2 regions of the Lacticaseibacillus sp. 866-1 genome follow, and region 2 is predicted to be linked to the other one. Evidence: riboswitches for the same ligand, from Rfam matches in the RefSeq annotation. Region 2 holds a riboswitch; the other holds the start of a gene.
What was found. Region 2 has a riboswitch for lysine ahead of JUE30_RS03925 (ABC transporter permease subunit). Riboswitches for the same ligand answer to the same signal wherever they lie in the genome.
Positions count from the first base shown of each region.

Region 1 (10,945 bases), on a different contig from region 2:
ATTACCCGACCATTGTGCAGGATATTCCCAGTCGGCTTTTTGGCATGATGGATCCGGTGAAGGGCGGCGAAATGCTCACTGGGATCTTGATCACGCTGGACCTGATGCGCGGGTCGACCGCCGGGGCGTTTGCGACCAAGGCGGCCGACAAGGACCTGGAGATTTTGGTGTACGGCGCCTCGCGGACAGATAAGGGCTGGCAGGCCGCGGCCGCCAGCCTGGAAAAAATGGGCATTCGCAGCCTGCAGGACAAGTACTCCCTGGCCGGGCTCTACGATTTTGAGCCGGAAAAAGACTTTGAGGTGCGCTGGCTGTTCGGCCCGCAGGTCAGGAAGATGGACATTGCCAAGGTCGCGCGCCAGATCGACGGGGTGCTGCGCTTTGACGAAGAGCCGGCCGACGGGGTGCGGCGCTGGTACGATGATTACCGGATCCCCAGCGCGTGGCTGGATGCCCGACTGGTGCAGTCGCCAGGTTACACGGACGAACTCACGGCGCAGCTGGTGGACTTTCTGCTGGCAGTCGACGCCCGGGCCGAGGCCACGTCCGGCATTGCGGTCAAGCGGTTTGAGACGCTCAAGCCGCCGAAGACGACTAAGCGCTGGGGCATTTTTACCTGGTCGAACTAAAAACCGGCCAGACTGACACCGTTTCTCGTCAGTCTGGCCGGTTTTTGCGTGCGGCCGGTTACTTGGCCGCGGCGGTTTGCTTATTGCAGCTGAGCGCGTAAATCGCGGAGACGGCGGCTGCGGCCTTGGCCGTTGGCACCGTCAGCATCAACCCGATTTTTGAGGCGCCTTGGTTGATGACAGACGGCTCGATGCCGGCGTCGGCCAGCGCGACCATGATGCGAGCGACTAGGTCCGGCCGCGCGTACAGGCCCTCGCCGACGACCATGACGATGGCAAAGTCCGGCAGCCATTCCAGCTCGTCGGGGTGGATCTGGGCGCGGACTTCGGCAGCGATCTGGTCCTTGATTTGCGGCGTCAGCTGATTTTCGTCGATGATCAGGGTCAAATCGTCGATCCCGGATGGCATGTGCTCGTACGAGACACCGTACTTGGCGAGAATCTGCAGGAGCTTCAGGGTGAAGCCGACTTCCTGGTTGATCAGGTAGTGGTGCAGGTACAAGGCGGTGAAGCCTTTTTTGGCCGCGACGCCGGTGATGTGATGGTGGTGCTGCACGTTTTTGGTCGGCGCGATGATGGTGCCCGGGTCGTTCGGCGCGTTGGTGTTCTTAATGTTGACGCGAATGCCCGCTTCGATCACGGGAATCAGTGCCTCGTCATTGAACACGGAAAAGCCGGCGTAGGCGAGCTCCCGCATTTCCCGGTAAGTCAGGGTGCTGATGGCCCGCGGGTGGTCAACGATGCCGGGGTCAGCGGCGTACACCCAGGAGACGTCGGTGAAGTTTTCGTACAGGTCAGCGGAAAGCCCCTTGGCCAGGATCGAGCCAGTGATGTCCGAGCCGCCGCGCGCGAAGGTCAGTACGTTGCCGGCCGCGTCGTAAGCGTAAAAGCCGGGTACGACAATGACCTCGCCTGGCTGCAGCGTGAACTGCGCGAGGCGGGCATAGCTGTCGTCTGCCACCAGGGCGGCGCCGGGCTTGCCGGTGAGGGTGATGCCAAGCGTTTTGGGGCTGACGAACCGGGCGCTCATGCCCAGGTTCGCCATCACGGCGGCAACCAGCTGCGCGTTCATGTGCTCGCCTTGCGCCATGAAGGCGGAGCGCAGGTAGTCCACGCCGGGGTAGGTCGCCTTAGCGAGCTGCTGCAGGTGCTGACGCAGGCGCGCCACCACGTCATCGGTCAGGCCAAAATGCTGCTGAATCTCAGTGTAGCGTGCCAGAATGGTTTCAATCAGTGCCGCCGGGTCCTTGCCCGCGAGGACTTGGTCGGCCAGCTGGCCCAGCAGGTCGGTGACCTTCACGTCGGTTTTGTCGCGCTTGCCCGGCGCCGAAACGACCACGACCTGGCGCGTTGGGTCGGCCTGCACAATTTTAATGACCTTAGCCAGCTGCGCCCCAGTTGCCAGCGATGAGCCCCCAAATTTGATGACCTTCATTTTTGTCTCCCCGTTCTCTAATCAATTGGCTCCAACATAACCAAAGGGGTCGGTCCATGTCAAGGGTTGACGGCTAGGTATTTTAATCGTAAGCTAATGTCAATCACATACGAAAAAGATAGAGGTTGCGGTCGCCATCAGTAACCTGCCCGAGCAAAGCACATGCGTTGAAGGCAGGCAAAAGGGAACACCGCCGAAATCCTCACCGGCGTGTTAACGGTGAGCGGTTGGGCCGCTGGAGAAGATCCGGCGGACTGTCGCAGCAATGCGGGGCGCTATCGTCAATTAATTGGACTATTTGCTGTCCATCTGGCGAGCGTTGCCGGATGGACTTTTTCATTTTCTAGGAGGAAAAAACATGGCTGAATTCAACGCGGAACAAATTATTGACTACATCGCCAGCGCCCCGAAAACCACACCGATGCACGTGACGTTGGCAGGGGACATTGAAAAGCTCACGGCGGTGCCGGCCGGCGTCCAGGCTTTTCTCGACGTTAAAACCGGCCAGCTATACGGGGATGCCGCCAAGCTCTCACCGTGGCTGGCTGAAAACCGCGACGCTATCTCGCAGCTGCGGGTTGAAACCACAGGCCGCAACACCGGCGTGCCAATGCTGGACATCAGCAAAATCAACGCACGGATCGAGCCTGGCGCCATCATCCGCGAGCATGTCACCATCGACGACAACGCCGTGATCATGATGGGTGCCATTATCAACATCGGCGCCAAGATTGGGGCCGGGTCGATGATCGACATGGGCGCCGTGCTGGGCGGCCGCGCCACGGTTGGCAAACACTGCCACATCGGGGCCGGTGCGGTCCTGGCCGGCGTCGTTGAGCCAGCCAGCGCCACCCCGGTGATCATTGAAGATGACGTGCTGGTTGGTGCCAATGCCGTGGTGATTGAAGGCGTGCACGTCGGCAAAGGGGCGGTCGTGGCAGCCGGGGCCATTGTCATCGACGACGTGCCGGAGGGTGCGGTCGTCGCCGGCGTCCCGGCCAAGGTGATCAAGATGAAGGACGCGAAGACCGCAGGCGAAACCGGCCTGATCGATGCGCTGCGCAAACTATAGGAAGGCAAATTCATGGCCACTTTAACTGAAGCCGAACTGATCGCGGTGCGGCGCGCGTTGCATCGCATTCCGGAACTGGCGCTGCACGAGGTCCAAACTCAGGCGTACATCGAAGAATTTGTGCAGCACCTGGACTGCTCGTGGCTGACGGTCAAGCACGTCGAGGAGGTGCCAACCGCGCTGCTGGTGCACCTGGCTGGCACGGCGCCGCGCCGTACGCTGGGCTACCGCACCGACATCGACGCGCTGCCGGTCGAGGAAAAAACGGGCCTGCCGTTCGCCTCGAACCACCCAGGCGTGATGCACGCCTGCGGCCACGATGTGCACATGACGGTCGCGCTGGGCATTCTGGCGTATTTTGCCACCCATCAGCCCAAGGACAACCTGGTGTTCTTTTTCCAGCCAGCGGAAGAGGCGGAGTACGGCGGCAAGCGCGTGTTTGACGCCGGCGCCTTCAAGGGCCAGTGGCGGCCCGACGAATTTTACGGGCTGCACGACAATCCCGCGCTGCCGGCCGGCCAAATCGCGACCCGCATGGGCACCTTGTTTGCCGGCACGACGGAGATTCACCTGACGTTCACTGGCAAAAGTGGTCACGCCGCTTTTCCCCAAAAGGCCAATGACGCCATCGTGGCGGCCGCCGCGTTCGTGATGCAGGTGCAAACCATTGTGTCGCGCAATGTCGATCCGGTCCGCGGCGGGGTGGTCACCCTGGGCACCTTCCACGCCGGCACCATCGGCAACGTGATCGCCGGATCGGCACGGCTGGACGGTACGATTCGCGCCTTTCGCCAAGCCGACATCGAAATGATGCAAGCCCGCGTGCGGCAGATTGCAGAAGGCGTCGCTGCCACATACGGCGTCAAGGCCGACCTGAAGCTGATCCAAGGCGGCTACATGCCAGTGGAAAACGCCCCGGCGCAAACCGCCGACTTGATCAGTTACATGAAGCAGGCGCCAGCCGTTGATTTTGCCGACATTGCCCCGGCCATGACCGGTGAGGACTTTGGGTTCTTACTGCAGCAGTTTCCCGGCACCATGGTGTGGCTGGGCGTGAACGATCCGGCGCACAGCTTGCATTCGGCTGAGCTCACCCCCGACGAGGCGGCCCTGAAACCGGGCGTGGACGCGTTTGTTGGCTTTTTAAAGCATCGCATGGAGGAAGCATAATATGTTAGAAAATCATCCGATCCTGACAGCGCTGATTACGCCGTTTAATGAACACGACGAAATTGACTACCCGGCGCTCGACAAATTGATCGAGCGGCTGCTCGCCGAGCACACCACGGGGCTGGTGGTCGGCGCGACCACCGGCGAATCGCCAACGCTGTCGCACGTGGAAAAAGTCAGCCTGTTCGAGCACGTCGGTCAGGTTCTCAAAGGCCGCGCGGCGCTGGTCGCCAACATTGGCACCAACTCCACGCGTGAGTCTGTCGCGTTTGCCAAGGAGGTTTCATCGATTTCCGCCATCACCGCAGTGCTCGCCGTGGTGCCGTACTACAACAAGCCTGGCCAGGCAGGGATGATCGCCCACTTCACGGCGATTGCCGACGCCAGTGCCAAACCCGTCATCATTTACAACATTCCGGGCCGTTCGGTGGTCCAGCTGTCGAACGTTTCGCTTGCGCAGCTGGCCAAGCACCCGAACATTCAAGGCGTCAAGCAATGCACGACGGTTGAAGACCTCGCCTGGCTGGTCCAGCACCTGCCAAAGGACTTTGCCGTGTACACTGGCGACGACGATCAGTTCGAAGACGCGCTGAAAGTGGGGGCGCGCGGCGTGATTTCCGTCGCGTCGCACCTGTACGGCAACCAGATGCAGCAAGTGATCGACGAACTGGCCGCCGGTGCGATCACGGCCGCCGATCAGCAGATGGCCTGGCTGACGCCGCGGATGCACGCGCTGTTTGCCTATCCGTCCCCGGCACCGGTGAAAATGGCGCTGGGCCGGCGCGGCGAGATTCAAAACCGCCTGCGCCTGCCGATGGTGCCGCTGAACGAAACGGAAACTCAGGTCGTCCTAGATTCACTGGGAGAATTGGAGGTCGCGCAATGACAACCGTCTTTCTAGCCGGCGTTTTCGGCAAAATGGGCAGGCAGGTCGCAGCCATGATGGCCGGCGAACAGGACCTGACGATCGTTGGCGGTTTGGCGCCGGAGGCCAAAGAGCAGGCCGCGTTTCCGGTTTTCACCAGCCTGGCTGACATCACCGTTCAAGCCGACGTCTGGGTGGACTTTACCTTGCCACAGGCCGCGCGCGCCAACGCCGAGTATGCGCTCAGCCACGGCATGAACGCCGTGATTGGCACCAGTGGGCTGAGCCAAGGCGACCAAGAGGCGCTGGGCGCGATTGCCCAGGGCAACGAGCAAAGCCTGTTGATCGTGCCGAACTTTGCCATTTCGGCGGTGTTGATGATGCAATTTGCCGCCAAGGCTGCCAAGTACTTCCCGGACGCCGAGGTCGTTGAGGCGCACCATTCCGACAAGCTGGACGCGCCGTCCGGCACCGCTAAGGCGACCGCCAAGCTGATTGCCGACGCTCGGACCAAAAAGCCGGCTGCCCCGCACCAAGATGCGCCGGCGCGCGGCGAGTGGCTGGACGACGTGCCAGTGCACGCGCTGCGCCTGCCGGGCTATGTGGCCCAGGAGGAAGTCGTGTTCGGGGCCGCAGGGGAAAGCCTGTCGATCAAGCAGGTCTCTTTTGACCGCTCGAGCTTCATGGCGGGCGTGGCCTTGGCCGCGCGCCAGGTCAAGACGCTGCCGGTCGGTTTGACCGTGGGTCTGGATGCACTGCTGTAAATTCATTAGATAGAAGGAAAACTGATTATGCCTGAATTGAAAAAAAGTCTGGCCGGCCTCGGCAATCGCCAGGTGGCGGCCGTGCCGCCCAGCGCCATCCGCGAGGTCGACAACAAAATTTCCCCGATTCCTGGGATCATCAAGCTGACCCTGGGCGAGCCGGACTTTGCGGTACCCGAGCACATTAAACAGGCGACGGACGCCGCCATCGATGCCGACTGGTCGCATTACGCGCCGTCGTTTGGCTACGCAAAGCTGCGCCAGGAGATCGCCGATTACCTGGCGACCACGTTTGACGCGCATTACGACGCGCAAAGCGAAGTCGTCGTGAGCGTTGGCGCCACCGAAGGCATTCACGCGGCCATCGCGGGGCTGTTCAACCCCGGCGACACCATCATCATTCCCACGCCGACGTTTCCACTGTACGAGGCGGTCGCGACCGTGGCTGGCCTGAACGTGGTGCAGGTCAACACCGCGCCGGATTACTTGCTGACGCCGCAGCTGCTGCAAACCACGCTGGCGGCGCACCCAGACGCCAAGGGGCTGGTCCTGAATTACCCGAGCAACCCGACCGGGGCGACCTACACGCACGCGCAGCTGCGCGCGCTGGCGGCGGTGATCGCCGATACCGACCTGCTGGTGCTGTCCGACGAGATTTACGCCGAACTCAGCTACGAGGAAAAGCACCTCAGCTTGGCGCACCTGTTGCCGTCCCAGACCCTGCTGATTTCCGGTCTCTCCAAGTCCCACGCGATGACCGGCTACCGCATCGGCTATCTGGCCGGCCCGGCGCGGCTGATCAAGCTGGCCGGCAAAATGCACCAGTTTATGGTGACGACGGCGGCCAGCCCGATGATGAAGGCGGCTGAAGAGGCGATGAGCCCGGCTGGAGACGGCGATGCCGAGGCAATGAAAAAAGTCTACCAACAGCGGCGCGACCTCATGATGGCGGCCCTGACGCAGGTCGGCTTTTCAGCGCCAAAGCCGGCCGGGGCGTTTTACATTTTCGCCAAGCTGCCGGCCCAATTTGGCACCGATGATGTGCAGTTCGTGTACGACCTGGCTGAACACGCAAAGGTCGGGCTGGTGCCCGGCTCGGTGTTTGGCCCAGGCGGGGAGGGGCACGTGCGCCTGTCGTACGCGGCGTCGACCGAGAATTTGACTGAGGCGGCAAGGCGCATCCAGCGCTTCGTGGCCCAAAAGGAGTAGCACAATGGCAAAAGCATATGTGGTGGCAATTTTAGGCGCGACCGGCGCGGTCGGCACGCGCATGATCGAACAACTCGAACAGTCGACGATTCCCGTCAAGGAAGTCCACCTGTTGGCGTCGTCGCGCTCTGCCGGCAAAACGCTGACCTTCAAGGGCCAGCCGGTGACGGTCGAGGAAGCGACACCCGATTCCTTTAACGGCGTCGACTTGGTGCTGGCCTCTGCTGGTGGTTCGGTTTCCGCCAAGCTCTTGCCCGAGGCCGTTAAACGCGGCGCCGTGTGCGTGGACAACACGTCACATTTTCGCATGGACGACAACGTGCCGCTGGTCGTGCCCGAGGTCAATCCCGACGCGCTCAACCACCACAACGGCATCATCGCTGACCCCAACTGCTCGACCATCCAGATGATGATGGCCCTGGAGCCCGTGCGCCGCGCGTTCGGCCTGCGCCGCATCATTGTCTCGACCTACCAGGCGGCCAGTGGTGCCGGGCAAAGCGCCATCAATGAACTCGAAGACGAGGCCCGCGATTACCTGGCAGGCAAGCCGATGAACGCGGCCGTGCTGCCTGTGAAAGGCGCCGAGCACCACTACCCACTGGCGTTCAACCTGTTGCCGCAGATCGACGTGTTCGAGGAAGACGGCTACACGCATGAAGAGTGGAAAATGATCCACGAAACCAAGAAAATCATGCTGGGTGACAAGAACTCGCCGGCCATCAAGGTCACCGCGACCTGCGTCCGCGTGCCGGTGCCGATCGCGCACGGCGAGTCCGTGTGGTTTGAAGTTGGCGAGGGCAATACGCCGAGTGCCGACGACCTGCGCGCGGCCATGAGCGGCTTTCCGGGCCTGGTCGTCCAGGATGACCCGGCTAACCAGGTTTACCCGCAGCCGATCAACGCGGCGGGGTCGCGCGACACCTTTGTTGGCCGCATCCGGCCGGACCAGGAGACCCCAGGCGCGTACAACCTCTGGGTCGTGTCGGACAACCTGCTGAAAGGTGCAGCCTGGAACGCGGTGCAAATCGCTGAGGAACTGGTCGCACGCGACTTGGTGCGCGTGCCGGCCGGAAGTGCAGAAAAGTTTATGTGAAGGTTTGGGGGGTTCGGCGCTGGCAGCAGCACCGGCCCCTTTTTGACTTGCTAGTTATTAAAAATTCGGGTAAGCTGGTCAAACTGAGATTTTAAGGAGAAACCACATGAAAGTGCTTTTACCGTACCTGAAAAAATACCGAAAGGACGCCCTTATTTCGACGCTGGCCGTGCTGGTGCTGGTCTTTGCGACCCTGTGGCAGCCGCGGCTGTTGCAAACGGTGATGACCGCCATCATGGCGCATGACCGCACGGCGGTGTGGCAAAACGGCATCTGGCTGATTGTGCTGGCAGTGGTCGGCATTGCCGGCGGGATCGTCAACACCGTGTACTCGGCGCGCCTGGCGCTGGGTGTGGCCACCGATCTGCGGGCCGACATTTACCGCCACGTCCAGTCGTTCGCGTACGCGGACATCGAGACTTTCTCGGCGTCCAATTTGGTGGTGCGGATGACCAACGACGTGCAGCAGATCCAAGGGGCGGTGATGGCCGCCTTTCAGCAGGTGACGCGCATTCCGCTGCTGTTTTTTGGCGCGCTGGCCCTGGCGCTGACCACGATGCCGCAGCAGTGGTGGGTGATCCTCGCCATGCTGGTGATTATCGTCCTGGTCGCCGTGGTCGCCTTTCGGCAGATGAGCAGCCTCTTTGGCCGCACCCAGCAGCTGATCGAAAACGTCAACACCGTCGCCCGGGAAAATCTGATGGGCATTCGCGTGGTCAAGTCCTTCGTGCAGGAGGACAACCAGATCAAAACTTTCGCCAAGCCGTCTGATGAGCTGCGCGATGTCACCACGCGCATCGGTGAGCTGTTCGCCGTGCTGATGCCGGCCTTTTTCCTGACCGCCAACGTGGCCATTGCCGGTTCGGTCTACCTGGTCGGCACGCAGGTCCTGGCGCACCCGGCGTACATCGCCGCGGTGTCCAGCTTCACCTCGTACCTCGGCCAGATTCTCTTTGCCGTGATCAACGGTTCGTTCATCATGACCTTCGCCTCGCGTGCGTTCATTTCAATGGGGCGGGTGAAAGAGGTGTTTGATCACCAGCCGAGCATGCACTTCGTGGACGGCCCGGGAAAAAAGGTCGCCGGTGACATCACGTTCGACCACGTCACTTTCACGTATCCCGGCGACGAAACGCCAACGCTGAAAGACGTGTCCTTCACTGTGCCGGCCGGCCAAATGCTTGGCATTGTCGGCGCGACTGGGTCGGGTAAAACGACCCTGGCCCAGCTGATCGCGCGGCTGTTTGATCCGGATTCCGGGCGCGTGTTGATTGGCGGCGTCGACGTGCGCGAGCTGCCGGAAGCGACCCTGCGCGACGCCGTAGCTTTTGTGCTGCAGCGTTCGACGCTGTTTTCCGGCACCATCGCCCAGAACTTGCGCCAGGTCAAAAAAGAGGCAACGGCCGCCAGCATGCACCGCGCCGCGGAAATCGCCCAGGCCGCTGAGTTTATCGAGCGCCTGCCGGAAACGTACGACGCACCGGTCGAAGAGCGCTCCGCCAATTTTTCCGGCGGGCAAAAGCAGCGTCTGGCCATCACGCGCGGCGTGATTGCCAATCCCGAGATTTTGATCCTGGATGACGCAACCTCGGCGCTGGACGCCAAGTCGGAGAAGCTGGTGCAGGAAGCGCTGGACCGCGACCTGAAGCACACGACCACGGTGGTCATCGCCGAAAAGATCTCGTCAATCATTCGCGCGGACTCGATCCTGGTGCTGGACGGCGGCCGCGTGGTCGGCGAGGGCACGCACCAGGAGCTGGTGCGCGATAATGCGATTTATCAGGAAATTTACCAAACGCAAAAAGCTAAGGAAGGGAGGCTGCCGGCGTAATGAAAGACATCAAACTTGCCGGGCGTTACTACTGGCATTACCTCAAACCTTACGGCTGGCCGTTCTTCTGGAGTGCGGTGCTCATTGGCATCAGCACGGCCTGCGTCGTGATCGCCCCGACCTACCTGGGCCGTGCCATCAGCGAGCTGACCACCTATGTGCAGGCCTGGACGAACCCGGCCACGCGGGCCGGCGCCAGCCTGACCACGTTCCACCACACGCTGCTGTTTTACATGCTGTTTTACTTCGGTGATGCGTCGTCGCTTTTGATTGCGTCGTGGCTGCTGGCCAAGGTCACTGCGTATTCGACCGGGACCATGCGCATCGGGCTGTTTCGCAAGATGCAGCGGATGAAGGTCGAGTACTTCGATCAGCACTCCGACGGGGACATTCTCGCGCGCTACACCAGTGATTTGGATAACATTTTCAACGCGCTGAACCAGGCCCTGATCGACTTTCTGCTGGCGATCGCCCAGATGATCGGCATTCTCATTATGATGTTCAACCAAAGCACCACCATGGCCTGGGTGACGATGAGCACGACGCCAGTGGCGCTGCTGATTGCGGCGCTGGTGATGAAAAAAGCCGCCGTCGCCGTGGATCAGCAGCAAACCGACATTGGCGCCTTGAACGGCTACATCAACGAGCAGGTCACCGGCCAGAAGGTGATCATCACCAACGGCCTGCAGCACGACTCGGTTGAAGGCTTCAACACCTACAACCAGCGCGTGCGCAAGACGGCGACTCAGGGCCAAATCTGGTCCGGGATTCTCAGCCCGCTGTTGTCCGGGATGTCACTGCTCAACACCGCCATCGTGATTTTTGCCGGCTCGTGGCTGGCACTGGGCGGCAGTTTGAGCACCGGTGCGGCGCTGGC
Region 1 is NZ_BOLU01000004.1:32,739-43,683, reverse strand. Features, by position in the region: gene JUE30_RS02425 (PTS sugar transporter subunit IIB) at 1-629, shown strand, start outside; gene JUE30_RS02420 (aspartate kinase) at 688-2,064, opposite strand; lysine riboswitch at 2,176-2,350, shown strand; gene dapD (2,3,4,5-tetrahydropyridine-2,6-dicarboxylate N-acetyltransferase) at 2,423-3,136, shown strand; gene JUE30_RS02410 (N-acetyldiaminopimelate deacetylase) at 3,149-4,306, shown strand; gene dapA (4-hydroxy-tetrahydrodipicolinate synthase) at 4,308-5,192, shown strand; gene dapB (4-hydroxy-tetrahydrodipicolinate reductase) at 5,189-5,935, shown strand; gene JUE30_RS02395 (aminotransferase class I/II-fold pyridoxal phosphate-dependent enzyme) at 5,963-7,144, shown strand; gene JUE30_RS02390 (aspartate-semialdehyde dehydrogenase) at 7,149-8,237, shown strand; gene JUE30_RS02385 (ABC transporter ATP-binding protein) at 8,344-10,068, shown strand; gene JUE30_RS02380 (ABC transporter ATP-binding protein) at 10,068-10,945, shown strand, end outside.
Region 1: it holds a riboswitch for lysine, as region 2 does, so the genes downstream of both, dapD (2,3,4,5-tetrahydropyridine-2,6-dicarboxylate N-acetyltransferase) here and JUE30_RS03925 (ABC transporter permease subunit) in region 2, are expected to answer to the same signal.

Region 2 (10,945 bases):
CGCAGCTCCATAATCACCTGCACCGCCTTGAAGGTCAGATATGAGATCCCCAGGAAGCCCAGCAGCGATGGGTGCAGCGCCACAGCCGGTGTCACCTTCACCACCACGAGCGGCAAAATGCTCAACAGGACCGTCAGCACAAACACGCCGGTTTGGTTGTGGTGCTTGCGGTAGCGCAGGTAGCTGAACACGATGACTAGCTGCCAAAAAATGTACCCGATCAGCGCCAGACCTTGCTGCCACTTGGCGCCGGTGAACATCAGAATGATGAACAGGAGTGAAATCAGCGTTTCATAAGTTTTGAAGCGGCGCCCGTGGTACAACCCGATCATAACCGGGAGCAACCCCAGCATCAGAAGCAGGAAGTACTGCGGGTCCGCGTACGGTTGTAGGTTCAGCATTAGGCATTGACCTCACTGATGAGCGCCTTGACTGCGACCTTACCGTTTTGCGTCAGCGGCAGACTGTCCTTGTAGATGAACCGTTGCGGGATCATGTAAGGCATCATCACCTGCTGCAGGTGCGTGCGGATTTTCTTGGTCAACGCCAAGCCGCCTTCTTCCCCTTGCTCCGGGACAACGTAAGCCAGCATTTGCTGGACCTTGTGTTCGGCGTTGTACTTCGGCACGGCAACGGCCTGATGGATCATCGGCGCCTGATTGAGGTAATGATCGACTTCCTCCAGCTCGATGCGGTAGCCGTTGAGTTTGATCTGAAAATCGGTTCGGCCCCGGTAAAAAATCAGGCCGTCTTCGGCAATGATCCCCAAATCACCAGTGCGGTATCCGCGCATGCCATGCTCTTCAGTGAACGCCGCCGCAGTTTTCTCCGGCCGGTTCAGGTAGCCCTTGGACACGCTGGGCCCGATGATTTCCAGCTCACCGACCTGCTGATCATCCTCGACGCGCACCGTGCCGGGCACCAGTGTCATCGTGGTGTCGGGCTTGGCGTAGCCGATCGGCAGGCGCGGGTAGTCGGCCAGCACCGAATCGGTGATCTGCACCGCGGTGACCGCCACAGTGGCCTCGGTCGGTCCATAAGTGTTGTAAATTTTAGCCTGCGGGAAGCGCTGGCGAAGCTTGGTGGCAGTGGCGTGGGTCAGCTCCTCGCCGCAGAAGTAGAACTGCTTAAGCGCAGGATAACTGGTCGCGTCAAACAGCGGCGACAAGAGGCAAATATCGACAAAGCTGGGCGTGGAGACCCACACGTCAACCGGAACATGCGGCAACGTTTCAAACAGGGTCTTCAAGTCATCGGTTTGTTCTTTTGGCAGGATCTGTAAACAGCCGCCAGAGGTGAGCGTCGGGTACAGCGACATTACCGACAGGTCGAATGAAAATGGGGCCTGGGCCAGCATCCGCGGCCGCCGCGGCAGCTTGAAGCTCGCCATCCACGAGACAAACGAGATCAGGTTGGCGTGCGAGATCTGCACCCCTTTCGGCTGCCCGGTCGTGCCGCTGGTAAAGATGATGTAAAAATTGTCGTCAGCCGCCAGGTCCGCATTTTTCACTGGTGCCATGGTCATCATCTGACTGAGTTGAGCCGCCTTAACGGTCGTGGTCTGCAGCTCAAGCGGCAACGGAATCGTCGCGAGCACCAGCGCCGGGTGCGCGATTTCCTCGATCATGGTCAGACGGTCGTTCGGCGAATGGCTGTCAACCGGGATATAGGCATGACCGGCCTTCACGCAGCCCAAAAAGGTCGCGATCGCCGCAAAACTTTGATCACAGTAGACCATCAGCGGGGCCTTGGCCGGCAGCTTGCGGGCCTGTAGCGCCGCCGCGATCCCGTCCGATGCCGCCTTCAGATCCCCATACGTTTTCAACTCGCCCAGGGTGTTGACTGCAGGCCAGTCAGGATGGGAAGTGGCGATCTCATCGATAATTTCGATCAGAGATTTCATGTTTTGCCTCCTAGAACTCGTTATAGATAAAGTGGCCGCCGGCAACACCGCGATAGCTGTACAGGTACACCAGCGTCAGCAGCACCACGGCGTAAAATAACGTCTTTAACACAAAGCGGACGCCGGGCCGCGCAAAGAATGTTTTCATTGGGAAGACTCCTTGGCATAAAAAAATAAGCAACGACCACAGTGTAGTGGACGTTGCTTATTTGGTCAGGAGCGGTTTCTAAAGGTCACATTAAAGACTTTCAGAATCCGGTGCTTTTAACTTAATAATAAACCGGCTGCCGCGCGGCTGATTATCCACCACCCGGATCGACCCGCCGCTGAGCGTGATCAGTCGACGCGTGATGGCCAGCCCCAGACCAGTGCCGGAAATGGCTTTAGACCGGGATTCATCTAGGCGGAAGAAGCGGTCAAAAACGCGCGCTTTTTCACTGTCCGGAATGCCGGGGCCAAGGTCCGCGACACTGACTTCCACGTGATCGGCTACTTTTTGGCCACTGATCGTGACAATAGTGTTAGCCGGCACATATTTATTGGCATTGGATAACAATGACAGCAGGGCGTGCTCCACGCTTTCGGCGTTGGCCAAGACTTCAAGCTGCGCCGGCATCACGGCTTTAAGCTTTTGTTTACTTTGCGGCTGGAAGCGGCTGACCACCCGGCGGGCCAACCCCGCGGCGTCAAACGCCGCCACCTGGACCTCGGCGTGATCCATGCGCGACAGCGCCAGCAGGCTTTCGATCAGTTTCTGCATTTTCATCGACTCGTCATCGATCACCGCTAGCGAGTCGGGAATCAGCTCTGGGTGCTCTGTACCGTGCCGCCGCAGCAACGCGACGTGACCGCGGATCGCCGTCAGCGGCGTGCGCAACTCGTGCGACGCGTCGGAGACAAACTGATTATCCCGGATCACCTGCTCATTCAGTGAGTGCAGCAGGCGATTGAACTCCTGCGACAGCTCACGCACTTCCTGTGGCGCGGCCGGCACCGGCAATCGTTCATGATAGTTTGAATCCGGCTGGTCCGTGATCTGCTTGGTCGCCTGCGTCAGCGCCACCAGCGGGCGGTTGAGCCGCTTAGCCAGCCACTTGGTCCCCAGCGTCCCGAGGATCACCCCAACGGCCGTGACCAACAGCGTCATCAACAGGATCAGTTTGAAGATCTCGATCATGTTATTCAAGCTGAGCCACACCGAATACGTCGTTCGCCAGCCGCTTTGATCGACCACCTTGCGGACATGGTAGTAAACGCCCTGGCCGCGCTGATATTGGACGTTGGAGAACAGCGGCCAGGTGCTGAAGTTATCCTCAAGAAAATCCTTGGTGTGCCGCGTGTAGTAATCCGTGACCTGGCCATCCGGTTGGCGGACCCGCACGCGGACAAAGGTCAGCCGCGTGTTCAGCGGTGCGTTGTCGCGCCAGTAGTCCCAGTCGGGCTCGTGGTTGGCAAACGTGTGCCGCAGCGTTGTCATCACCTGTACGGCATCATCGCGCTTGTTCTTAATCAGGCGCCCACCAACTACGCTGATCACCGACACGAAGATCATCACCATCAAGGCAATGATCAGCCCGTTGTAGGCGCGCGCCATCCGGGCGGCGCTGCTGCTCCTATTTGGCATTGTCCGCCGCCTCTTCGAGCATGTAGCCGACCCCGCGCACGGTTTGGATCAGCGCCAGTTCTCCAGGACGCTCCAGCTTTTGCCGCAGGTAACGGACGTACACGTCCACGATGTTGGCCTGGCCGTCAAATTCCGTGCCCCACACCGCATCGAGTAGCTGATCGCGCGAGCAGACCTCACCGCGGTGCTGCATCAGCACCAGCAGCAGGTCATACTCCCGCTGCGTCAGTTGGGCCAGCTGACCGGCGCGGCGCACTTGACGCGCCTTGGTATCGAGCACCAAATCGCCGGCTGTGTAAGTAGCCGGCACCAGTTTTTGCCCGCGGCGAATCAGCACCCGAATGCGGGCGAGCAGCTCCTCAATTTCAAACGGCTTGGTGATGTAATCATCCGCCCCGTTATCTAACCCGGCCACCTTATCGCCGACGTAATCGCGCGCTGTCATCATCATGATCGGCACGTCCGAGGTTTTACGGACGCGCCGCATGACCTCAAGGCCGTCGAGCTTGGGGATCATCCAGTCCAACAGGATCAGGCCGATCGCCGCCTGCTTAGCCTGCCAGGTGTCCCACGCCACCTGCCCGTCCTGGGCGGTCAGGACCGTGTAACCTTCAAAATGTAATTCAGAATCCAGGTACGAGATCAGCCCCGCCTCGTCTTCCACCAAAAGAATCGTTGCCGCCACTTTGGCCACCTCTTCCACTACAGTCTTTATCCAGTCTATCACCCGGTTCGGGCCAACCACCTTTCACTTCTGTTATCTTAACTATTTCCCGGGTAATTACTGGCACTGTCAGACAGCAAAAAGCCCCTGCCGCGACGGGCAGGGGCTCAGCAAAACCTAATCTTTGGCCTGTTTATCTTTGGAAAAATACCGGGCCTTGATGTTGCGCAGGTAGCCGCCGAGAATCTTGAGAAAGGTCCGCGACTGCACCAAGTTCTTCGGGTCCACATAAACGCGGATCGCGCGCAGCGTGCGCTTGGGATCACGGGTGGCAAACGGGAAGCTGCTGCTGGTTTTGGTGTGAACGGTAAAGCGGGGAATGTACTTGCCTTTAAACATCACCGTGACTTCAACGAACGTCACCTCACCCCAAGGAATCTGGATGTACTTCTGGACGTTTTTGTCGGCGTACCATTCGAGACCGCGATCGCCGATCATCATTTTGCCGTAATCGGCAATGCCCATGTAGGATGTGGCATCGACGGTCAAGTCGACTTTTGTATTGATTGACTTCACTGGTTGTTGCATCGATATCCCTCTTTTACCACTTTACTGTCTATTATACGCCGCGAACCCGCGGAGCTCGCATCAAAAAGAAAAGCCTCGGAGCAGCCGCCCCGAGGCCAAGAGGTCTGAACTTACATGAGACCCCAGACATGGAACACAATACCAACAACGAAGAGGCCCAGGATAACGATAATCGGGGAAACCTTCTTCTTGAGGAGCCACATGCAAAGCAGTGTCAGCAGCAGCGCTGCCAGCCCTGGAATCAGCTGATCCAAGTTGTTCTGCAGCGTGGTGACCTTCATCTTGTCAAGCGCCAACCCGTTTGCTTGGTCAGTCAGCGCCTGCTTGATGCCGGCAGCACCCTTTGGCAGCTTCGACCATTCGATGTAAGCACCCTTTTGCTGGGTGATCGTGGAAACCACTGGGGTGAACTTAACTGTGACCCAACGGTTAATCAGAGAACCCAGGATGAACATACCCAGGATCGAAGCACCCTTGGTAACATCCTGCAGCAGCGAACCGGACATGTCGTCCGCGATCCGTGACCCGGCCTTGTAGCCGAATTCCTGAGTGTACCACATGAAGGCCACACGCATCAGGTTCCAAACGACGAAGAAAATGATTGGGCCCATGATGTTCCCAGCCAGCGCCAAGGACGCAGCCAGACCACCAAGGATAGGACGAGCGGTGAACCAGAAGACTGGGTCGCCGACACCGGCCAGAGGACCCATCATGCCGACCTTAACGCCCTGGATGGCAACGTCATCGATTGGGGCGCCGTTAGCACGTTCCTCTTCCAGTGCCAGGACCACACCGATAACCGGTGAAGCCAGGTACGGGTGAGTGTTGAAGAACTCCATGTGCCGCTTCAAAGCGGCGATCTGGTCGTCCTTCTTCGTGTAGAGCTTCTTGATGGCAGGAACCAAGGAGTAGCACCAGCCACCGTTTTGCATACGTTCGTAGTTCCATGAACCCTGAAGGAAGGTAGAACGCCAGCAAACCTTCATCCGGTCAGCTTTCGTCAAACTGTACTTGTGTTCAGCCAAACTTGCTTGTACTTCAGCTGTATCAGCCATATTTTTCTACCTCCTTCTCTAATAGTTGTCGATGATGTCGCCGACTGGATCGCCGGAGCCACCATTGTTGTCAGAAGAGCCACCATTGCTGCTAGAAGAGCCGCCCATCTTGGACAGGGTCAGGTAGATCAGCGCCAGGGACACACCGATCGCGCCAAGGCCGATCAGGGTCAACTGAGAAATGGTTGCCAAAACGAAACCGATGATGAAGAATGGCCATACTTCGCGGGTCGCCATCATGTTCAAAACCATGGCGTACCCAACGGCAACGACCATGCCACCACCGATGCCCAGGCCATCCGTCAACCACTTAGGCATAAGGCCAAGCAGGGAACGAACAGGACCGGCACCAACAGCCAGGATCAAGCCGGCAGGGATCGCGATACGCAGACCCTGCAAAGCAATGGCAACGTACTGCCAGAAGTCCAGCATCTTGAAGCTGCCTTCTTCGGCCGCGTGGTCCATCAGGTGGACAACCGCGGTGGCAATGGTACGAACCAGGGTGGTCAGCAGCAGGCCGGCAACCGCCAGCGGAACCGCAAGGGCGATCGCGGAGTTAACTCCGGCGCGGCCCTGACCGCCAAGAACCAGAATAATAGCAGAAGCAACTGAGGCCAAGGCAGCGTCAGGCGCAATCGCGGCACCAACGTTCGCCCAGCCAAGGGCAATCATCTGCAAGGTCCCGCCCAAAATCAGGCAAGGAAGCAGCTGGCCAGTGACCAGCCCAATCAGCGTGCACGCTACAACTGGCATATGGAATTCGAATTCATCAAGAACCCCTTCCATCCCTGCCAGGAACGCCACGATGAGGACCCCGATGATTTGAAGAAAGTTCAAATCCATGTGAATATCCTCCTTAAATTTAATTAGGAATATAATCTATTGCTACTTGTTCTGTGCATCCAGCGCGTCTTGCGCCTTCTTGAGGATCGCGTCCATGTTGTCCTTGCTGTCGGTTGGGACCTTCCGAACATCGAAGGTGACGCCTTCCTTTTCCAAGTCCCTGAACGTGTCGATGTCGGTCTGGTCAAAGGCCAGAACCTTGTTCGGCTGAACCTTGCCGACTGAGTGCGCCATGGAACCAACGTTCAGTTCCTTCAGCGGCACGCCGCCGTCAATGGCTTTTTTCGCGTCTTCCGGTGTTTCGAATAATAGCAACGCTTTTTCGCCGCCGAAGTGCTTGTCGTCTTTGGCGATCTTGATCATCTGATCAATTGGAATGACGTGAGCCTTAACACCTGATGGGGCCGCTTCGGTGATCAGCTGTTTACGCAGCTTGTCGTGTGCGACACCGTCCGATACAACAATGATCCGCGTCGGCTTGGTCTCTTTGCTCCAAGCCGTCGCAACTTGCCCGTGAAGCAGACGAGAGTCGATCCGAGCCAGAACGTAACTCATCTTCCCTGGCTTACCGCCGCTGACGTGCTGCGTTGGTGCTGCAGCAGGAGCCGCCTTTGGTGCCAGTTCTTCAGGCTTGACTTTGATACCGTCTTTACCTGACTCAATAATGTGCGCCGCAATATCGTGCGCTGAATCCATGGACAAACGGGAACCGTATGCCTCAATCAGCATTGGTAAGTTCAGCCCAGTGACGATGGCCCACTTATCTTTGTGTGCTTCGAACAACCCGTTAGACTGGTTGAACGGAGAGCCGCCCCACAAATCGATAAGGAACAGGACCTGATCATCTGAGTCGAGCTTCGCAATGGCTTCCTCGAGGTGTGCTTTCAAGTCGTCTGGACCCTCGTTGGGCTGGAATGTCACTGCTTCAACATTCTTCTGCTCACCGAAGATCATCTGACCTGATTGCATAATGCCTTTGGCAAAATCGCCGTGGCTAGCAAGGATGATTCCGACCATTGTTTGTCGCCTCCTATATGTATTTAGACATGATAGCGCCACCATTCGGATTTAGGTCAAACCTAGGGTGACGTGTCACATGTCCGACAGTTAGTATGCACAAAAATGGTTGCGATTGCAAAGGTTTACCCCTGCGAAAAAACAATCGTTTTCATGAAAGCCCACTTTTTTCTAAGGCTCTAGGCTCAAAAATTTTTATGATTAAATTTGGCTAAGGCCGCGAGCCGGACCATTCTGCTCTGAAACGGGTACCAGCCTCTGCTTTCCCTAGGGCTAGGTCGCCCAACCGGCCGGTTGCGAGCAACATTCTAATAGAAGAATAAACCTTTAGTTAGTAAAATAATTCATAGAAACCGCGACCGCGCCTCGAGAAAATGTGACAGAAGCCTGCCGCGCTTGCCGCCTGTGCCCAGCACCATGGGCTCACCGAGTGTGACATTTAGCATCTAAGACCAGTGGGTGAAATCGCTATCTTGGCAAGTCGCCTTGACACGGCGTTTTCAGACGCATAAACTGGCAAACGACAACTGAATTTACCACTAAGAAATAGAGGTCGCGGAAACGACGAACGCTGAGGAGTGCCTGTCACGTTGAATCAGCCGTAAGCGAATCCGCCGAAACGCATCCTGCCACAGGGGCAAGATGCGTTGGGCCAGTTTGGGGAAACCCGCTGGACTGTCGAAGCCTAGCTTCGGAGCGCTATGATTCTGGTTTAACCACTGAAATCATCGGTCGGCCTATTTCACATATAGGCCGACCTTTTTACTTCTCTATTTCCCGCGTGGTTCACCAAGTCAACTTGGGACAACACGAAGGGAGTTTTTAATGATGAAGAAGCATTTCTGGGGCCGCCTTGTCAGCGGACTCGCACTGCTCGCCATGGCGGCGGGCATCGCCTCGGGGACGACGCAGCACGTCGGTGCGGCCACCAAAGGCACATTCAAGGTCGGCATGGAGGCCGGCTACGCACCGTTCAACTGGACCCAAAACACGGCTGCCAACGGCGCCGTCAAGATCCAGGGCAGCTCGGACTACGCCAACGGGTATGACGTGCAGATGGCCAAAAAGGTCGCCAAGGCCTTGAATAAAAAGGTCGTCGTCGTCAAGACATCCTGGAACGGTCTGCCGCCGGCATTGACGTCTGGCAAGATCGACGCCATCATTGCCGGCATGAGCCCGACGCCTGAGCGCCGCAAAACCATCGATTTTACCAATACCTACTACGCCAGCAAACTGACCGTCGTGGTGCGCCGCGACAGCAAGTACGCCAAGGCCAAGAGCATCAATGATTTCAAAAACGCCAAAATCACGGCGCAACTGTCGACCTTCCATTATCAAGCCATCAAGCAGATGAAGGGCGTCATCAAGGAACCAGCCATGGATAACTTCCCGGCGATGCGCGTGGCGCTGGAATCCGGCACCATCGACGGGTACGTTTCCGAAGTTCCTGAAGGGATCACGGCGGAAAACGCGAACCCTGATCTGACCTACCTGCGCTTTTCCAAGACGAACGGCTTCAAGACCAATCCTGAAGACGTCGACCTGGCGATTGGGGTCCGCAAGAACGACCCGGACAAGGCCAAGATCAACGCCGAACTAGCCAAGATCTCTCAAAAGCAGCGCGACCAGCTCATGAACGAGGCCGTGGCTAACCAGCCGTCGACCACCAGCCAAGGCAACTGGTTCCTCGCCCTGCTCAAGCAGTACGGCCCGATGCTGCTGCGCGGGACCGGCATGACGCTGTTCATCTCCCTGATTGGCACCGTTGTGGGCTTTTTGATCGGCCTGCTCGTCGGCATTGCCCGCACCACCCCGGTACCGAAGAGCCGCGGCAAGCGCGGTCTGCGCGCCATCGGCAACTGGCTGCTCGCCGTCTACATTGAAGTCTTCCGGGGTACGCCAATGATCGTGCAGGCCGCCGTCGTCTACTACGGCGCCGCCCTCGCCTTCCACGTCAACATGGACCGCACCGTGGCCGCCTTGTTCATTGTCTCCATTAATACCGGGGCCTACATCTCCGAAATCATCCGCGGGGGCATCACCTCCGTCGATTCCGGCCAGTTCGAGGCCGCCCATGCGCTGGGCATGACCCACTGGCAGACCATGACCAAGGTCATCCTGCCGCAGGCGATCCGCAATTCCCTGCCGGCCGTCACCAACGAATTCATCGTCAACATCAAGGATACGTCGGTGCTGTCCGTCATCTCGGTTTCCGAACTGTTCTTCAGCGCCGAAACCGTCGCTGGCCAGAACTTCCAGTTCTTCCACACCTACCTGGTCGTCGCCGGCATCTACCTGCTGCTCACCTTCACCATCAGCCGGCTGTTCAGACTGGTTGAAAAGCGTATGGACGGGCCCAAGGATTACGACCTGATGACCAACCAGATGCAGGTTGACACCCCAAAGATCAAGTAAGGAGGACGTAAACATGTCAGAACCCATCATTGAAGTACATAATTTGAAAAAGTCCTTCGGCAATCACGAGGTCTTGAAGGATATCAACCTGTCAGTCGACAAGGGCCAGGTGGTGTCGATCATCGGCCGCTCGGGCTCCGGGAAGTCGACCCTGCTGCGCAACATTAACCTGCTCGAAACGCCGACGGACGGCGACATTTTGTTCCACGGCAAAAGCATCCTAACCGATGACTTTAACCTGCCGCTTTACCGCGCCCATGTTGGCATGGTGTTCCAGTCGTTCAACTTGTTCAACAACCTATCCGTGCTGCAAAACGTCATGGTCGGTCAGCAAACCGTCCTGCGCCGCGGCGCCGATGAGGCGAAAAAGCACGCCCTGGAGCTGCTGAACAGTGTCGGCATGGACCCGTTCGTCAACGCCAAGCCGGCCCAGCTTTCCGGCGGCCAGCAGCAGCGGGTGGCGATTGCCCGCGCCGAGGCCATGGATCCCGAGGTCCTGCTGTTCGATGAGCCGACCTCGGCGCTTGATCCCGAAATGGTCGATGACGTTCTGAACGCCATGACCGCCCTGGCCCACACCGGCCTGACGATGATCATCGTCACCCACGAAATGGCCTTTGCCCGCGACGTCTCCGACAAGGTCGTCTTCATGCACGAAGGCGTCATCGCAGAAACCGGCACGCCGGACGAACTCTTCGGCCATCCGCAAGAGCAGGCCACTCAGGACTTCTTGAAGCGGTATTTGAGCCGCATCTAAATCGTCAAAGCTCAACAATTAAGGCAATCGACCGGCGTCGATTGCCTTTTCTGCGTCCTGTTTACTTCATTACAGGTGT
Region 2 is NZ_BOLU01000008.1:53,172-64,116, reverse strand. Features, by position in the region: gene dltB (D-alanyl-lipoteichoic acid biosynthesis protein DltB) at 1-401, opposite strand, end outside; gene dltA (D-alanine--poly(phosphoribitol) ligase subunit DltA) at 401-1,903, opposite strand; gene JUE30_RS03960 (teichoic acid D-Ala incorporation-associated protein DltX) at 1,914-2,051, opposite strand; gene JUE30_RS03955 (cell wall metabolism sensor histidine kinase WalK) at 2,142-3,527, opposite strand; gene JUE30_RS03950 (response regulator transcription factor) at 3,517-4,212, opposite strand; gene JUE30_RS03945 (DUF956 family protein) at 4,369-4,779, opposite strand; gene JUE30_RS03940 (PTS system mannose/fructose/sorbose family transporter subunit IID) at 4,890-5,834, opposite strand; gene JUE30_RS03935 (PTS mannose/fructose/sorbose transporter subunit IIC) at 5,853-6,677, opposite strand; gene JUE30_RS03930 (mannose/fructose/sorbose PTS transporter subunit IIA) at 6,720-7,694, opposite strand; lysine riboswitch at 8,234-8,404, shown strand; gene JUE30_RS03925 (ABC transporter permease subunit) at 8,523-10,109, shown strand; gene JUE30_RS03920 (amino acid ABC transporter ATP-binding protein) at 10,123-10,866, shown strand; gene JUE30_RS03915 (hypothetical protein) at 10,928-10,945, opposite strand, start outside.